DNA from 2 places in the Lentzea sp. NPDC054927 genome. Region 1 is predicted to be linked to the other one. Evidence: riboswitches for the same ligand, from Rfam matches in the RefSeq annotation. Region 1 holds a riboswitch; the other holds the start of a gene.
What was found. Region 1 has a riboswitch for ZMP and ZTP ahead of ACWGE0_RS27695 (bifunctional 5,10-methylenetetrahydrofolate dehydrogenase/5,10-methenyltetrahydrofolate cyclohydrolase). Riboswitches for the same ligand answer to the same signal wherever they lie in the genome.
Positions count from the first base shown of each region.

Region 2: it holds a riboswitch for ZMP and ZTP, as region 1 does, so the genes downstream of both, ACWGE0_RS44580 (serine hydroxymethyltransferase) here and ACWGE0_RS27695 (bifunctional 5,10-methylenetetrahydrofolate dehydrogenase/5,10-methenyltetrahydrofolate cyclohydrolase) in region 1, are expected to answer to the same signal.

Region 1 is NZ_JBSGXZ010000024.1:92,807-100,395, forward strand. Features, by position in the region: gene ACWGE0_RS27670 (CBS domain-containing protein) at 22-450, opposite strand; gene ACWGE0_RS27675 (hypothetical protein) at 603-764, opposite strand; gene ACWGE0_RS27680 (DUF6923 family protein) at 953-2,143, opposite strand; gene ACWGE0_RS27685 (bestrophin-like domain) at 2,231-2,989, shown strand; gene ACWGE0_RS27690 (EcsC family protein) at 2,986-3,654, opposite strand; gene ACWGE0_RS27695 (bifunctional 5,10-methylenetetrahydrofolate dehydrogenase/5,10-methenyltetrahydrofolate cyclohydrolase) at 3,665-4,498, opposite strand; ZMP/ZTP riboswitch at 4,515-4,602, opposite strand; gene ACWGE0_RS27700 (PEP/pyruvate-binding domain-containing protein) at 4,589-7,090, opposite strand; gene ACWGE0_RS27705 (ADP-ribosylglycohydrolase family protein) at 7,162-7,589, opposite strand, start outside.
Region 2 is NZ_JBSGXZ010000075.1:11,857-19,445, reverse strand. Features, by position in the region: gene ACWGE0_RS44585 (TetR/AcrR family transcriptional regulator) at 1-241, shown strand, start outside; gene ACWGE0_RS44580 (serine hydroxymethyltransferase) at 224-1,441, opposite strand; ZMP/ZTP riboswitch at 1,455-1,539, opposite strand; gene ACWGE0_RS44575 (FAD-binding oxidoreductase) at 1,546-2,649, opposite strand; gene ACWGE0_RS44570 (pyridoxamine 5'-phosphate oxidase family protein) at 2,953-3,585, shown strand; gene ACWGE0_RS44565 (hypothetical protein) at 3,630-3,857, shown strand; gene ACWGE0_RS44560 (MDR family MFS transporter) at 4,002-5,660, shown strand; gene ACWGE0_RS44555 (VOC family protein) at 5,558-5,941, opposite strand; gene ACWGE0_RS44550 (chondroitinase-B domain-containing protein) at 6,004-7,362, shown strand; gene clpB (ATP-dependent chaperone ClpB) at 7,441-7,589, shown strand, end outside.

The DNA of each region.
Region 1 (7,589 bases):
ATTGCCAAGCATCAGGTCGGATCAGCCCTGGGCGATGTAGGCCTGCAGCTGGTCCTGCGACTGCTCCAGCTGCCCGATCCGACTCTTCACGACGTCACCGATGCTGACGATCCCCACCAGTTGCCCGTCGGACAGAACGGGTACGTGGCGGAAGCGCCGTTCGGTCATCACGACCGTCAGGCTGTCCACCGTGTCCGACGGCGAGCAGGTGTGCACCTCGGTGGTCATGATCGCCGATACGGGAGAAGACAGCAGCTCAGCGCCTGATTCGTGCAGACGGCGCACGACGTCGCGCTCGGACACGATTCCCGCCACGCCGGACGGGCCGACGACGACGATGGCGCCGACGTTGTGTTCAGCCAATGCTCTGAGCAGTTCGGACACAGGTACGTCCGGCTCGATGGTCGCGACCAACGATCCCTTGGTCCGCAAAACGTCAGCGATCCTCACCTGGCGCCTCCGATCCTGTCGGTCCGGTAGCAACTCAGGCTAGATCGGATCCGGACAGAACGGGAGATCGAACCCGCATCGTGCCCACAAAGGGAGCAGGGGGACGTTCGGGTGAACGTGCCCCTGCGGTGTCGCGCCCGGTTCGGCGTCGGCTACGCGGATCCACCGCGGCGACGGGCCATGAACTGGCGCGGCGGGACTACCGGCACGCGCTGCTGTGGCAGCTGGACGTGCGGGTTCTGGTCGATCTTGCCCCGCTTCTGCGCGCGGCGCGCAGCGCGGTTGGACGGCTCTGGCGGGGTGGTCGCAGGCATGCGAAAGCCTCCTCGTGACGAGGGCGTGCAAGGACACGGCGGAAGACGGCCGTGAGAGAAGGACCCGCGAAAGGGTCACCGAGGCGACTTCAAGAGTCGCGCAGGCAGCGTCGAGAGCGCCGCGGGGCTTCATCAGATGAAGAACATGTCCGCAACGCTAGCGACGCCGCCGTGTCACGCCAACCGATTTATCCGCGGGCCCTCGCGGCGGCGGCGCCGGCGCCCAGCATCACCAGGATGATCGTCACCATCGCCCACTTGCGGGACTTCGTCAGCGGCGTGGTCTCGGCGGTGAGCGGAAGATCCTTGCGCGGCTCGGTTCGCTGCCGCGCGGCACGCACCGGAACTGGTTGCGGCGGAACGGAAGGCGGCGTGGTCGCGACGACCGGAGTCGGCGGGACGACCGGCGCGGGAACGGGCGCAGGGGCCTGGGCGGGCGGCGGTACCGGAGCGGGAGGCGGCGGGGGCGGCACCTCCGGCCGGGGCGCGGGCGGTTCGGCACGGGGTGGCATCGGGTTCGGCAGGCACCCCGCCGCGTCGATCATGCCCATCTCCGGGCCCGCCGACAGCTCCACCGCGCTGCCGGACACCCGGTAGGTGCGGCTGCGGCCCTGGTAGCCGTTGTTGGTGGCGTAGACGGTGCCCGCCGAGTCGATCACGACGGCGCCATAGGTGGATTTCCCTGGCAGCTCAGCGACTTCCGTCCTGCCGAGCCCACGTCCGGACACCGGATCGAACGTCACGACCTCGCCAGGACCCCGGCCCGCCGCCGACACCCCGGTCAGCTTCCCGTTCGCCGGGTTCGCGGTGAAGTCGTCGAGCGTCAGCGCGGGCCAGTCCAGCACGACGGTTCGCACGATCTCGAGGTACGACGGGCTCTCCGGGTCGATGTCGATCGCGTGCAGCCGGGCGTTGTCGCGCACGTAGAACGTGGTGCCGACGACCGCGCCCGCGGACACGTCGTCGGTGCGGAACCAGTGCGCGCCAACGGGTCCGAGGTCGTCGACCACGCCCTTGGTGTCGATCAGCACGACGTGCGAGGGGTTCTTCCACCAGTGCCGCCCCTTCGACGTAAGACCAACCAGACGGCCCAACGTCGCCGAGTACCCCAGCGCATTCACCGCGTAGTCGAGCCGAGCTATCTCCGTCACCCCACCGGATGACGTGTCCACCTTGGCCAACGTCGAGAGTGCGCCACGATGGGATGAACGAACTTGATAAGCGTCACAGTTCGGCGGTGCGGCCTGAGCAACAGCGCTGGTGAACGGCGCGGAAAGCACCAGAAGAGACGAGACGCCGCTCAACGCGAGCAAATTCCGCCGCCACCGGAATGGAGCAGTCCAATACGACAACCGGGTATCACTGCTGTTGCCGCGCATTCGCACCTGACCATTGCTCGTTAACCAGACCGTGCTGTACCGGCCACAGTAGACCGTGGTCTAATCCCACACCAGAAAGGAGCCGAATTGAGCATTTACCTCACCGGCACGCTCTGGGTTATCGGAGCCGCCGTCATCTCCGCCGTCCTCGTCGTGGTCACCCGTCGGTTCGGCTCGGAGGAAGTGGGCGAGAAGAACCTCGGCCCGGGCGGATCGGTGTTCAGCATCGTCGCCGGCCTGCACGCCGTGCTGATCGCGTTCATCCTGATCTCGCTGTTCGACGCGGCCAACGGCGCGGAGGAGCAGGTGCAGAAGGAGGCCAACGCGCTCGTCGCCGTCGACTGGTCGTCCGACTCGCTGCCGGAGCCCGCGAAGACCAGGGTGGAGCAGCTGATCCGGGACTACGTCTCGACCGTCGTCGACGACGAGTGGCCGCGCATGCGCGAGGGCCAGGACGTCGGCAACCAGGGCTGGAACACGTTGAACCAGCTCAGGGACACGATCGCGACGGCGGCGCCGGACGGCGGCTGGCAGGAGGACCGCAAGACCGAGGCCGCGAACCAGTTGTGGGAGGTCTACCAGGCCAGGCAGGAGCGGCTGGACGCGGTGGGCAACGGCGTCAACCCGGTCGTGTGGCTCGCGCTGCTGATCGGCACCGGGCTCTCGCTGCTGTTCCCGTTCCTGTTCGGCGGGCCGAACCTGATCTCACAGCTGCTCATCACCATCACGCTGAGTTCGACGCTGGTTCTGCTGTTGTTCGCGATCTACCAGTTGCAGAACCCGTTCAGCGGTGGCGTGCACATCCAGCCGGACGCGTTCAGCTCCGCACTGGACCGGCTGAGCTAGCGCGAATCGGCCGTTCCGTCCGCTTCTTCGATCTCGACCGAGAGCACCTCGCCGTCGATAACCTTCGGCAACGGGTTCGTGTGAGCGAAGTAGCGATTTGCGAATGCGCCGACCGCTCTGGTAGAAGCGGCGTCGACGCCACCGCCGATGACGCCGCCCAGCACCGGAACGCCCTTCGCCGCGATCGTGCCGAGCTTCTTTGTACCGTATTTTGTAATAAGTGCCGAGGCGGCCTTCTTGGTGAACTGCTTGATGCCGACCTTTTTGAACAGTTCGGTTCCGGCGTTGCCGAGCAGGCACAGCAGGATGGCCGTCTGCACCTCTTCGCTGTCCACGTCGTGACCGCGCATCGACGCGATCGACGCGATGAGGTGCGTCTGGATCACGTAGGTGGCCGCGACGTTGGACGGCAACGAGATGGGCAGCGTGATCAGGCCGCCGAGGTTCGTGATGAACCCCTGCGCACCGGCCAGCGCCACGTGAGTGCGGACGAGGTGCTTGATCGCGGCCTCTTCGTCGCCCTTCTTGACGAGCGCGTCGGACGCGGCCTCGCGTGCGCTCTTGAACGGGCCGAACCCGTCCACGCCGGCACGCAGCAGGTAGTCGGCGAGGCCCTGCTGGACCTTGTTCAGCTCACCCTTGGACTCACCCTTGGACTCAGCCACAAACCCGAGATTACGCGTTCAGCTCACGGGAGGCGGCGTCAACGGTCTGTTCCAGCAGAACCGCGATCGTCGTGGGGCCCACTCCCCCTGGTACGGGCGTGATCAGACCGGCGTGCGCGGCGGCGTCGAAGTCGACGTCACCGACGTTGCCCTCGTTGTAGCCGGCATCGATCACGACGGCGCCGGGCTTGATCCAGTCTCCTTGGACGAACCGCGGCTTGCCCACCGCGGCGACCACGATGTCCGCCGTGCGCACGATTTCCGGCAGGCCGATCGTCTTCGAGTGGCAGATCGTCACGGTGGCGTCCCTGGCCAGCAGCAACATCGCGGCGGGCTTGCCGAGGATCGGGCTGCGGCCGATCACGACCGCGTGCTTGCCCGCGATGTCCACGTCGTAGGCGTCCAGCAGGCGCATGATCCCGCCGGGCGTGCAGGACACGAACCCGTTGTGCCCGAAGGACATACCGGCGAACGAGTGCATCGTCACGCCGTCGACGTCCTTGTGCGGCGCGATCGCCTCGAACGCCGCGCGCTCGTCGATGTGGTGAGGAACAGGGTGCTGCAACAGGATGCCGTGCACGTCCGCGTCGTCCGACAGCTCGCGGATCTTCGCGACGAGCTCCTCGGTCGTCGTCTCCTCCGGCAGGGCCACGCGGCGGGACTCGAGTCCCGCTTGGTGGCACCGGTTCTGCTTCATCCGCACGTACGTGACCGAGGCCGGGTCGTCGCCGACGATCACCGTGGCCAGACAGGGTTTGCGGCCGGTGCGCGACGTGTGGCCGGCGGCCTTCTCGGACGCTCGCTGGACGATGTCGCGCGCGAGTTGGGTTCCGGACATCAACATGGGCAGCCTCCACCGATGGATTCGCCCAGGCGCGCGGCAGCGGTCAGCTGAGGGTCGCTCCCCGGTGGTGCTCCACCTCGACTGCGCCAGTCACGACCCGTCGTCCAGTGTAGTGACCGCGCCCGTGCTGCCGTCCACGGTGATCCGCTCGCCGGTCTTGATCCGCGTCACGGCCTCGCGCACCCCCACCACCGCCGGAATCCCGTACTCACGGGCCACCACCGCGCCGTGCGAGTTCGCGCCGCCCATCTCCATCACGAGCCCGCCCGCCGTCAGGAACAACGGCGTCCAGCCCGGATCCGTCGAGGGCGCCACGAGGATCTCGCCGGGTTCCAGGTGCGCGCCGACCGGGTCCATCACGACGCGCGCGATGCCGGTGATCGTGCCCGCCGACGCCGGGGTGCCCACGAGATCGCCTTCCACGGCGCCACCGTGGTGCACGGCTTCCGGTTCCGTGCCGTCCGACAGCAGCACGCGCGGGATGTGCCTGCGCCGCAACTCGCGGTCGTAGACCTCACGGCGCTGCGCCACGACCTCGCGCAGATCTCCTTCCGTGGAACGCATTTCCTCGAAGTTGAGGAAGTACACGTCGTCGAGTTGCGCGAGGCGGCCCTGCGACACCAGGTCGGCTCCGTGGTCCGCGATGCGCTTGCGGAGTGCGCCGAACAGCGTGATGATCAGGTACTTCGGGTACTCCCGCAGGCCGGCGAGCAATCTGGTGCGGCGCAACGCGAAGCGCACGAACCAGCCACGGCCCCACGCGCGCTTCGCCAGCGTTTCGATCATCGCTTCGGCTTCCGCGGCGCCGCGGGCGAAGACCTCGGTCGGCGCGGCGTTCTCGTCTTCCAGGCGCAGGAAGTTCCGCACCACGCCGATGACGTACGTCGGATCGTCGGACCACCGGGGCAGACCGAGGTCGATCTCGGCGACGGCGCGGTGACCCCACTTCGCGAGGAAGACATCCACCGCGGCGGGGCGTTCACCGTTCTGGAACTGCCGCAGCGCCACGGGGTCGCGCCGGATCTGCTGCGCGAGGTCCCACATCGCCATGTCCATCTCGGTGGTGATGTTGTTGGGCAGGCCGCGCAGCACGGTCTGCAGCTCACCGGGCTCGACCTTGACCACCTTGCCGACCAGGCCCAGCATCGCGAAACCGATCAACGCGGTCGGCGCGAGTCGCGGCAGCACCGGTATGACGCACTGCCGCAGCGCCTGTTCGATCGGGAGTGCCGCGGACTTCTCGAGGATCTCGCGCTCCATCAGCAACGCGGTGCGCACGGCCTTCTCCGGGTTCGTCAGCGCTTTCCAGGCGACCACCGGCACGCGGAACCGGCGGCCCAGCCGCAGGACGCGTTTGAGGGCGGGCGTCGGCGAGTGGCTCCTGATCGCGAAGCGCGGGTCGTCGAACAGGCTGCGCAGCACCTCGGAAGATCGCGCCTCCATCACGCCGAGCAACCGGGTGATGAACTCCCGGCCGACGCGGCTCTGCAGGGCCTTGGTGGCGTCGAAGAAGATCCGTTCGCCGTTCTCCACGTAGGACTTGCTCTTCGGGTCGCCGATCACGATCTCGAGCGCGGACTTGGCGATCTCGCGGAACGCCGCGCGTCCCATCGGCGTGATCGGTCGTTCGAGGCCCTGCGCGAGGCTGAAGCAGAAGTAGACGTGAGCGCCGCCGTCGGGGTTGTCCGGCAACGGGAACAGCGTCGTGATCGGCCGCGCCTGGGTGAGGTGCAGCTCGCCGTCGGCGTCGATCGCCCACTCGATGTCCTGCGGCGAACCGTAGTGCCGCTGCACCTTGCGGCCGAGCACGGCGAGCGCGTGGATCTGCCCGTCGGTCAGGCAGGGTTCGCCGTTCTCGCCGACCTCGACGTGCTCGGTACCGCCGCCGGGCAGCGAGCGGATGACGAACTTCTTGTCCCCCAGCCGTTTCTCGACGATCTCGGATCCGTCGACGACGAAGTGGTCGGGGTTGACCGCGCCCGACACCACCGCCTCGCCCAGGCCGGGGCTCGCGTCGATGACGATCTGGTCGCGCGTGCCGGTGACCGGGTTCGCCGTGAACATCACGCCGGAGACCTCGGACTGCACCATCCGTTGCACCACGACAGCCAGGTAGGTCGTGGTGTGGTCGATGCCGTTCGTTTCGCGGTAGCTGACGGCGCGGTCGGTCCACAGCGATGCCCAGCAGCGGCGCACCGCGTCGACCACCGCGTCCTCGCCGACGACGTTGAGGAACGTGTCCTGCTGGCCGGCGAAGCTCGCGAACGGCAGGTCCTCCGCCGTCGCGCTGGACCGCACCGCGACCGGAAGCCCAGGAGTGCGACCGTCACCGAGTTTGCGGTACTCGGCGACGATCGCGTCCCGGATCTCCCGCGGCACAGGGGTTTCCACCAACGTCCTGCGGGCGTTCTCCGGAGTCGTGCTCGCCAGTTCGTCCGCCACGGCGACGGCGCGGTAGGCCTCCGTGGTGACGCAGAAGCCCTGCGGCACCGGCAGGCCGGCCCGCGTGAGCTCACCGAGGTTCGCGGCCTTCCCGCCCACGATGGCGAGCATCGAACCGTCGACAGCGCTGAAGTCGAGGACGAGCGACATGGTTCCTCCAGGTTTCACCTGAAGAGGAGGTTACGAGCGTTCGGCCAAAAACTCAACACGTGATGAATAAATCACTCTCGACTCACCCAGTCGGGGAGCCCCTCCCGCTCCGCACGCCACTCCGGTGGTGCCTTCGCGATGATGCCGCCGACGATCGCGGCGGTCGTGTCGACGTCACCGCCCGCCTTGACGCACGTCGTGATGGCCGCGCGGTAGTCGCCGAGGTGGTGGGCGGCGACCCAGAGCGTGAACGGCACGGTGTCCTGCGCCGTCACGCGTGAACCGTTGCCGAGGACGTAGGCCGCCTCCTCGGCGTTGTCGATCTTGCGCGCCTTCTCGATCCCCCTGCGCACGAACGAGTCCTCGAGGTGCTCGACGACGTTGCCGAGCAGGTCCCGCGGTGGCGACCCGGACAGCCTGGCCATCGTCGCGATGGCCGCCGCGTGCGCCACGGCCACGCCGCCCGCGATGCCTTCCGGATGCTGGTGCGTGACCTCGC
Region 2 (7,589 bases), on a different contig from region 1:
CGACGAGTTGCGGGAGAGGGACGCGCTCAAGATGGCCGGGTTTGCCCGCACGATGGTTGAGGCGTTGGAGCGGCGGGGCGTGGCGGAGCTTGATGCTGCCGTTGCTGCCGAGTTGGGGGTGTTGGCGCTTCGGCGGGGGTATGGCGAGTGGCTCGAGGCCGGCGGGGACTTCGGGGAAGTCGCCCGCCGGACGCTCGAAGAGGTTCGGGTTGCGGCTGCCGCGTTAGAGCGTGCTGAGTAGTTCTTCGACCTCGGCAGCGATGCGGTCCAGGGCCTGGTCGTTGTCGTGGGCGGTGATGGCTCGGTCGATCCAGTCGGCGATCAGCGGCATCTGGGACGGCTGGAGGCCTCGGGTGGTGATGCCGGGGGTGCCCAGGCGGATGCCGGACGGGTCGAACGGCTTGCGGGTGTCGTAGGGGACGGCGTTGTAGTTCAGTTCGATGCCTGCGCGGTCCAGGGCGCGGGCCGCCGGCTTGCCGCCCAGTTGTTTCGAGGTCAGGTCGACCAGGATCAGGTGGTTGTCGGTGCCGCCGGAGACCAGGTCGAAGCCGCGGTCCAGGAGTGCGTCGGCCAGGGCCTTGGCGTTCGCGACGATCGCGTGGGCGTAGTCGCGGAACTCAGGCTGTGAGGCTTCCTTGAGCGCCACGGCGATTGCGGCGGTCGTGTGGTCGTGCGGGCCGCCTTGGAGGCCGGGGAACACGGCGCGGTCGATCGCTTTGGCGTGTTCGGCGTCGCACAGGATCATCGCGCCGCGGGGGCCTCGCAGCGTTTTGTGCGTGGTCGTGGTGATCACTTGGGCGTGGCCGGCCGGTGACGGGTGTGCGCCGCCTGCGACCAGGCCGGCGATGTGCGCGATGTCGGCCACCAGGACCGCGTCGATCTCCTTGGCGATCTCGGCGAAGGCCGGGAAGTCGATCGTGCGCGGGATCGCGGTGCCGCCGCAGAAGATCACCTTCGGGCGTTCGGCCAGGGCGAGGGTGCGGACCTCGTCCATGTCGACGACGCCGGTGTCCTTGCGGACGTCGTACTGCACCGCGTGGAACCACTTACCGGTGGCGGACACGTTCCAGCCGTGGGTGAGGTGGCCGCCCATCGGGAGCGACATGCCCATCACGGTGTCGCCCGGCTGCAGGAACGCCAGGTAGACGGCGAGGTTCGCCGGTGCGCCGGAGAGCGGCTGGACGTTCGCGTGGTCCACGCCGAACAGTGCTTTCGCCCGGTCGATGGCGAGCTGTTCGACCTGGTCGATGATCTGCTGGCCCTCGTAGTACCGCTTGCCGGGGTAGCCCTCGGAGTACTTGTTCGTCAGGACTGAGCCCGTCGCCTCAAGCACCGCCGCCGACACGTCGTTCTCGGACGCGATCATGCGCAGTTTGCTCGCCTGGCGGCGTTGTTCGGCCTGGATCAGGGTGGCGATCTCGGGATCGACTTCGTGCAGCACGGCATCACTCCGTGCCGGGCACCCAGGCGTTCGGTGCGCTCGGCCGTCGCTTCCCGGTGGTCACTTCCACCCTCGGCACGCCAGTCGCTTTCGACGTGCCGAGCTTAGTCCAGCGTGAACGGGTCGTACTTGATCCGGTCGAGCGGAGTTCCGGCGACCAGCATGCGGGAGACCGTCGATCTGATCATGGCGGGGCTGCCGCAGACCAGGACGTCACGTTCTTCCCACGCGCCGTAGCGAGTGACCACGTCGGCCAGGCTGCCCTGCTCGACGCCGCGGACACCGGGGTCCGACTCCAGCACCGGCACGACCGTGAGCCACGGGTTCGTGGTCGCGATGCGTTGCAGGTTGTCCAGGTCGTACAGGTCCTCGCGGGTGCGGCCGCCGTAGAACAGGTGCACGCGCGGGTTCTCGCCGTACTGCGCCATCTCGTCGATGATCGCGTGCATCGGCGCGACGCCCGTGCCGCCGGCCACCATCAGGATGTCCGAGCCGGCCGTGCGATCGACCGACAGACGTCCCATCGGCGGACCGATGCGCCAGGTGTCACCGGCCTGCGTGTGGCCGACGACCGAGCGTGACACCCAGCCGCCGTCGACGGACCGGATGTGGAACTCGATGACGCCGTCTTCACGCGGGGCGTTCGCCGGCGAGTAGTACCGCCACAGGCGCTTGCGCTGCGGCGTCTCCACGCTGACGTACTGACCGGCCTTGTAGTTGACGGGGTGGTCAGGCTGCAGCCGCACGACCGCCAGGTCCCACGACACGCGCTGGTGCTCCAGCACCGTCGCGTGCCAGTACGCGGGCCCGTTGTCGGCGTCGGCGGCCTCCTGCATGGCTCGCGCCATCAGCGTGTAGGCCTCGGCCCAGGCCATTTCGACCTTCGGCGTCCAGGCGGCGCCGGAGAACTTCTTCACCGCGGACAGCAGTGCGGTCCCCACGGCCTCGTAGTGGACGTTGATGACACCGAACTTCCGGTGGTCACGGCCCAGCTGACGCAGGAAGGGGATGAGGTCGTCCGGACGGTCGACCATCTGCACCACGTGCACGAGGGCCCGCAGCAGGCGGCTGCGTTGGACCTCCATGTTCGCGGGGAACATCTCGCGTGTGGCAGGCGAGAGCGAGAAGAGCATCCCGTAGAAGAACTTCGCCACTTCTTCGGAATGCGGCTCCACCACCGCGAAGCTCTCCCGGATCATCCGCACCATCGCGGTGACACCAGGCGGAGGTTCTCGGTGAGGCGGGGTAGGGATCGGGCTCAGCACAGCGTTCGCAGTCATGGTCCGCGCGCAGTCTCCACAATCTGATTGGCGCCAGCAAGGCGCTGTCGTCCTCGTCAAGCATCCGTCCCCCGACAGGGTGGACAGTAACCCCTGATCGGGCTGTTTGACTCCTTGATGCCACCTTCGAGCGAAGCACGATTACCGTACGCAACTAGTTGTTACCGCAACAGTGTGAATGTGAGGGTCCGTCTGTACCGGGTTGCGTGCTTGCGTGCTTGGGTTGGGCGCGTGTCCCTGCCTGAGCTGACTGAAACCACCTCACCCGACCGTGTTGAGCTACCTGGCTCACGCGGTGAGCACTTCCTCCAATGTGCCCTGGAGACACAGGACCGCGCCACACGCTTCTACTCGGACCAGGTCCTGGATCACCTCAACCCCGCGATGGCCGAGTTCGTGGGCCGGATGGAGATGGCGTTCATCTCGACCGCCGATGCCGACGGGGAGTGCGACTCCACGCTGCGGGCCGGTCCTGCCGGGTTCCTGCGCGTGGTCGACTCCAAGACGGTCGTGTACCCCGAGTACCGGGGCAACGGCGTGATGGCGTCCCTCGGCAACATCATGGAGAACCCGCACGTCGGGATGCTGATGGTGGACTTCGCCGACGACCTGATCGGACTGCACGTGAACGGGCGCGCGCGGGTCGCGCCCCAGGAGGAGTTCGCCGAGTTCGTCGGGGACGACCGGCGGATCGAGCGGTGGGTGGTGGTCGAGGTGCAGGAGGCCTACATCCACTGCCGCAAGCACATCCCCCGGATGATCCCGGTCGACCGCGTCCGGGACTGGGGCACCGACGACGTCAAGCGCAAGGGCGGCGACTTCTTCGGGGTCAAGGCGGACAAGGGCGCCACCGCGAGCGACTGACCTGGCAGTTCCGGTCGGCCTCGCTGTTCTGGTCACATGGTGGTGTGCCGTGTGTCTTCTGTTCGATCATGTCCGGCGACCTGCCCGCCCGATGGGTGGCGCAGGCGCCGGACGCTTCTCCTGAGGCCTTTGCCGCTGCCGGGCTGATGATTCAGCGGGTGGCGCGGGCAGCGGAGGCGGCGCTGAGGGCTACCGGGGAGCCGTCGGGACGGCACGTCGAGGGTGATCTGGCCGGGATGTTGAGTTCCGCGATGGCCGCCCAAGCCTCATGAGCGCACAGGCCCCATGAGCGCGCAGGTGTCGCTCCAGCGGCCGCGCCGACGCTGTGGTGTGACCCATCAGCCACCGAATTAGTTGGCCTAGCTAACTATCTCCAGATATAGTTGTATGGCATCAACTAACTACTGGAGGTGTGCTTGAACCGGCCCTCGTCGCATCGGGAGATCCTCGAAGCGCTTTCCGGCATCTGGGTAGCGCTGCTGGTCGCGATCCTCAGCTCCACCATCGTCTCGAACGCACTCCCGACGATCCTGGCCGAGCTCAAGGGCACGCAGACCCAGTACACCTGGGTCATCACGGCGATGCTGCTCGCGTCCACCGCGAGCACGCCGCTGTGGGGCAAGCTCGCGGACCTCTTCGACAAGAAGATGCTGTTGCAGGTCAGCATCGTGTTGTTCGTCGTCGGCTCGGTGTTGTCCGGGCTGAGTCAGAACATGGAGCAGCTCATCGCGTTCCGGGTCGTCCAGGGCCTGGGCATGGGCGGTGTGCAGGCGCTCGGCCAGGTCGTGGTCGGCGCGTTGCTCAGCCCGCGTGAGCGCGGGAGGTACAGCGGCTACACCGGCATGGTGATCTCCGCGGGCACCGTCGGCGGTCCGCTGGTCGGCGGGTTCGTCGTCGACTGGCCCGGCTGGCGCTGGTGCTTCTTCGTCTGCGTGCCGTTGGCGTTGGTGGCGCTGGCCGTGCTGCACAAGACGCTGCACCTGCCCACCAAGAAGCAGCACGTGAAGATCGACTACCTCGGCGCCACGCTCATCACGGGCGGGGTGAGCCTCGTGCTGATGTGGGTGTCGTTCGCCGGCAAGAACTTCGACTGGATCAGCGGGGCGAGCGCCCTCTTCGTCGGTGGCGCGGTGCTGGCCATCGTCGGCGCCTACTTCGTCGAGCAGCGGGCCAGCTCTCCGGTCATCCCGCTGCACCTGTTCAAGAACCGGACCGTGGTGCTGGCGATGCTCGGTGGCATCGCGGTCGGCACGGCGATGTTCGGGGCCTCGGTGTTCATGGGGCAGTACTTCCAGATCGCGCGCGGGTTCTCGCCGACCAAGGCCGGGTTGCTGACCGTGCCGCTGGTGCTGGGGCTGAGCATCTCGTCGACGGTCAGCGGGCAGCTGATCGCCAAGAGCGGCAGGTGGAAGAGCTACCTGGTCTGGGGTGCGTTCTCGCTGGTCATCGGGCTGGCGTTGCTCGGCACGATCGACCACGGCACGAACCTGGTGCTGATGGGCGCCTACCTGGCGCTGGTGGGCGTCGGGGTCGGGCTGACCATGCAGAACCTGGTGCTGGCCGTGCAGAACGGCGTGGGGATGGCGGACCTCGGTGCGGCCAGCTCCACGGCCACGTTCCTGCGGTCGCTGGGCGGGACGGCCGGCGTCTCGGTGCTGGGCGCCGTGCTGGCGGCCCACGTGAGCACCAAGACGCTCGACCGCGGCTCCCTCTCCCCAGTGGTGCGGGACTCCTATGGCGACGCGATGGGTGAGCTGTTCCTGATCGCCGCCGGTCTCGCGGTGTTCACGGTGATCGCTGTGCTGTTGATCAAGGAACAGCCGTTGCGGGACTCCGTGGATGTCACCCCAACGGGTTCTGGTGCACAGACGGTCGCCACTGAGCTTGATTCACCTGTGGATACTGAACAGCGGATTGTGGACAACTCGACCTCCGCTGTGGACAAGCTGTTGGTCCTTTCGAGTGACGGCGATCAGGAGGTCGCGGCGCGTTCGGCTGCGCTGCGTTCCACACAGAACTCGTTGCCCTCGGGGTCGCGCATGGTGACCCAGCCGGTGCCGTCCGGCCTGCGCTGATCGTCGAAGATCGTCGCGCCGATGCCGACCAGGCGTTCCACCTCCTGGTCGCGGGTGCCGTCGGTCGGCTGCAGGTCGATGTGCAGGCGGTTCTTCAGCTCTTTGCCCTCGGGGACGTTGATGAAGAGGTAGTTGATGCCGCTCGGCAGCACGACCATGCACTCCGGGTCGCCGGGGTTGTCCTCGGGGTGCAGCGGCAGGTTGAGAACCTGGCCCCACCACGAGGCGATCTCGTAGGAGTCGCGGGCGTCGACGGTGACGTTGTGGATGATTGAGGTCATGGGGCTGATCTTCGCCTAGCCTGGGGGAACCGCCGCCCGATTTTCGGGAGAGGGCGCGTTCCATGAGGCTGTTGGTTCCAGCTGTGCTCATAGCCGGCCTGCTCGTACCGGGCGTGGCGGCTGCGGCACGCTGCACGTCGGTGGCGACGGACGCCGCGTTGGCAGAAGCGATCGCTCGACGCGGTGCGTGCGTTGTCGTGGAAGACGGCACGTATGCGCCGGTCACGGTCGGCGCGGACGGGGTGCACCTGAAAGCGCGCAAGCGTTTGGGTGCCGGGTTCGCCGCCGGGACCGTGATCGTCACGGGTTCGGGCGTCACCGTCGAGGGCTTCACGTTCACCGGCAGTGCGAACCTCCGGCTCGACAACACGGTCGGCGCGCGGATCACCCGCAGCCTGTTCCGGTCGTCGGCCGCGGAGTTCGTGCAGGTCCACGGGCAAAGAGGCGATCGCAACAGGGTCGACCACAACGAGATGGGCCCGAAGGCGCAACAGGGCCACATGGTGCAGATCGGCAAGAACCCGTTCACGCCGACGAACACCCTCGTCGACCACAACTACCTGCACGATCTCGCTTCCGGTGTGCAAGGGGGCGAGGCGCTGCGCGTCGGCGGGTTCGGGCCGCCCGGCGACTACTTCCACGCCGGTGCGGTGTTCGAGTACAACCTGCTGGTCCGGCTGTCCGGCGACGCCGAGATCCTGTCGCTGAAGAGCTCGGCGAACACCTTCCGCTTCAACACGGTCCGCGAGTCGGCCGGCGAGATCAACATCCGGGCAGGCCAGGCCAACGTGATCCACGGGAACTTCGTGTTCGCCGACGGGCTCAAGGCCGCGCACGGGATCCGGTTGAGCGAGGACGACCACGTCATCACCGACAACTACGTCGAGACGATCGAGGACGCCTTCCTGATGTTCGCGGGCGACGAGAAGCCGGGGAACCCGCCGCCAGGAGTGCCGCCGTCGGGTCCGTTCGTCGGGCACGCGCAGGTGCGCAAGGCGGTCGTCACCGGCAACTCGTTCGTCGCGACGGGTGGCCGCGGCGTCGACTTCGGTGGCGGGGTCAAGCCGCCGGAGGATCTGACGTTCGCGAACAACCTGGTCAGCGCTGCCGGTGGCCTCGGTGTCGGCAACGCGGCCACTGTCACGAGGCCTGTCTACGGTGGCAACGTGGTGTGGTCGCCGCAGCCGGGAGTGTCGGGGCCTGGGTTCGTGCTGGCGGATCCCGCGCTGGTGCGGGGCTCGCACGGGTTGCTGGAGCCGACCGAGGTCGCGTTGCGGGCCGGTGTGCGCGGGTACGGCAAGTACGACGTTCTCGGGCGCAACCGCTTGTCTCCGCCGGACGTTGGAGCGGTGGAGGCATCGAGCTGGTCACGGCCGGTGCGCAAGCCGTTGACGGTCAGTGATGTGGGCCCGTTCTCATAGTTGAGCGGAACACGCTCAACTTTTCTGACGTTGTGCGGGATGATGGTCCATGCTTGAGGCTGACCACGAGGTGGAGGAATGGACGCTTTCAACCCGACGACCAAGACGCAGCAGGCGGTTTCCGCGGCGGTGCAGGCCGCAACGCTCAACGGGAACCCGGACGTGGGTTCCGTGCACCTGCTCAGTGCACTGCTGGCGCAGACGGACGGGTTGACCGCCCCGTTGCT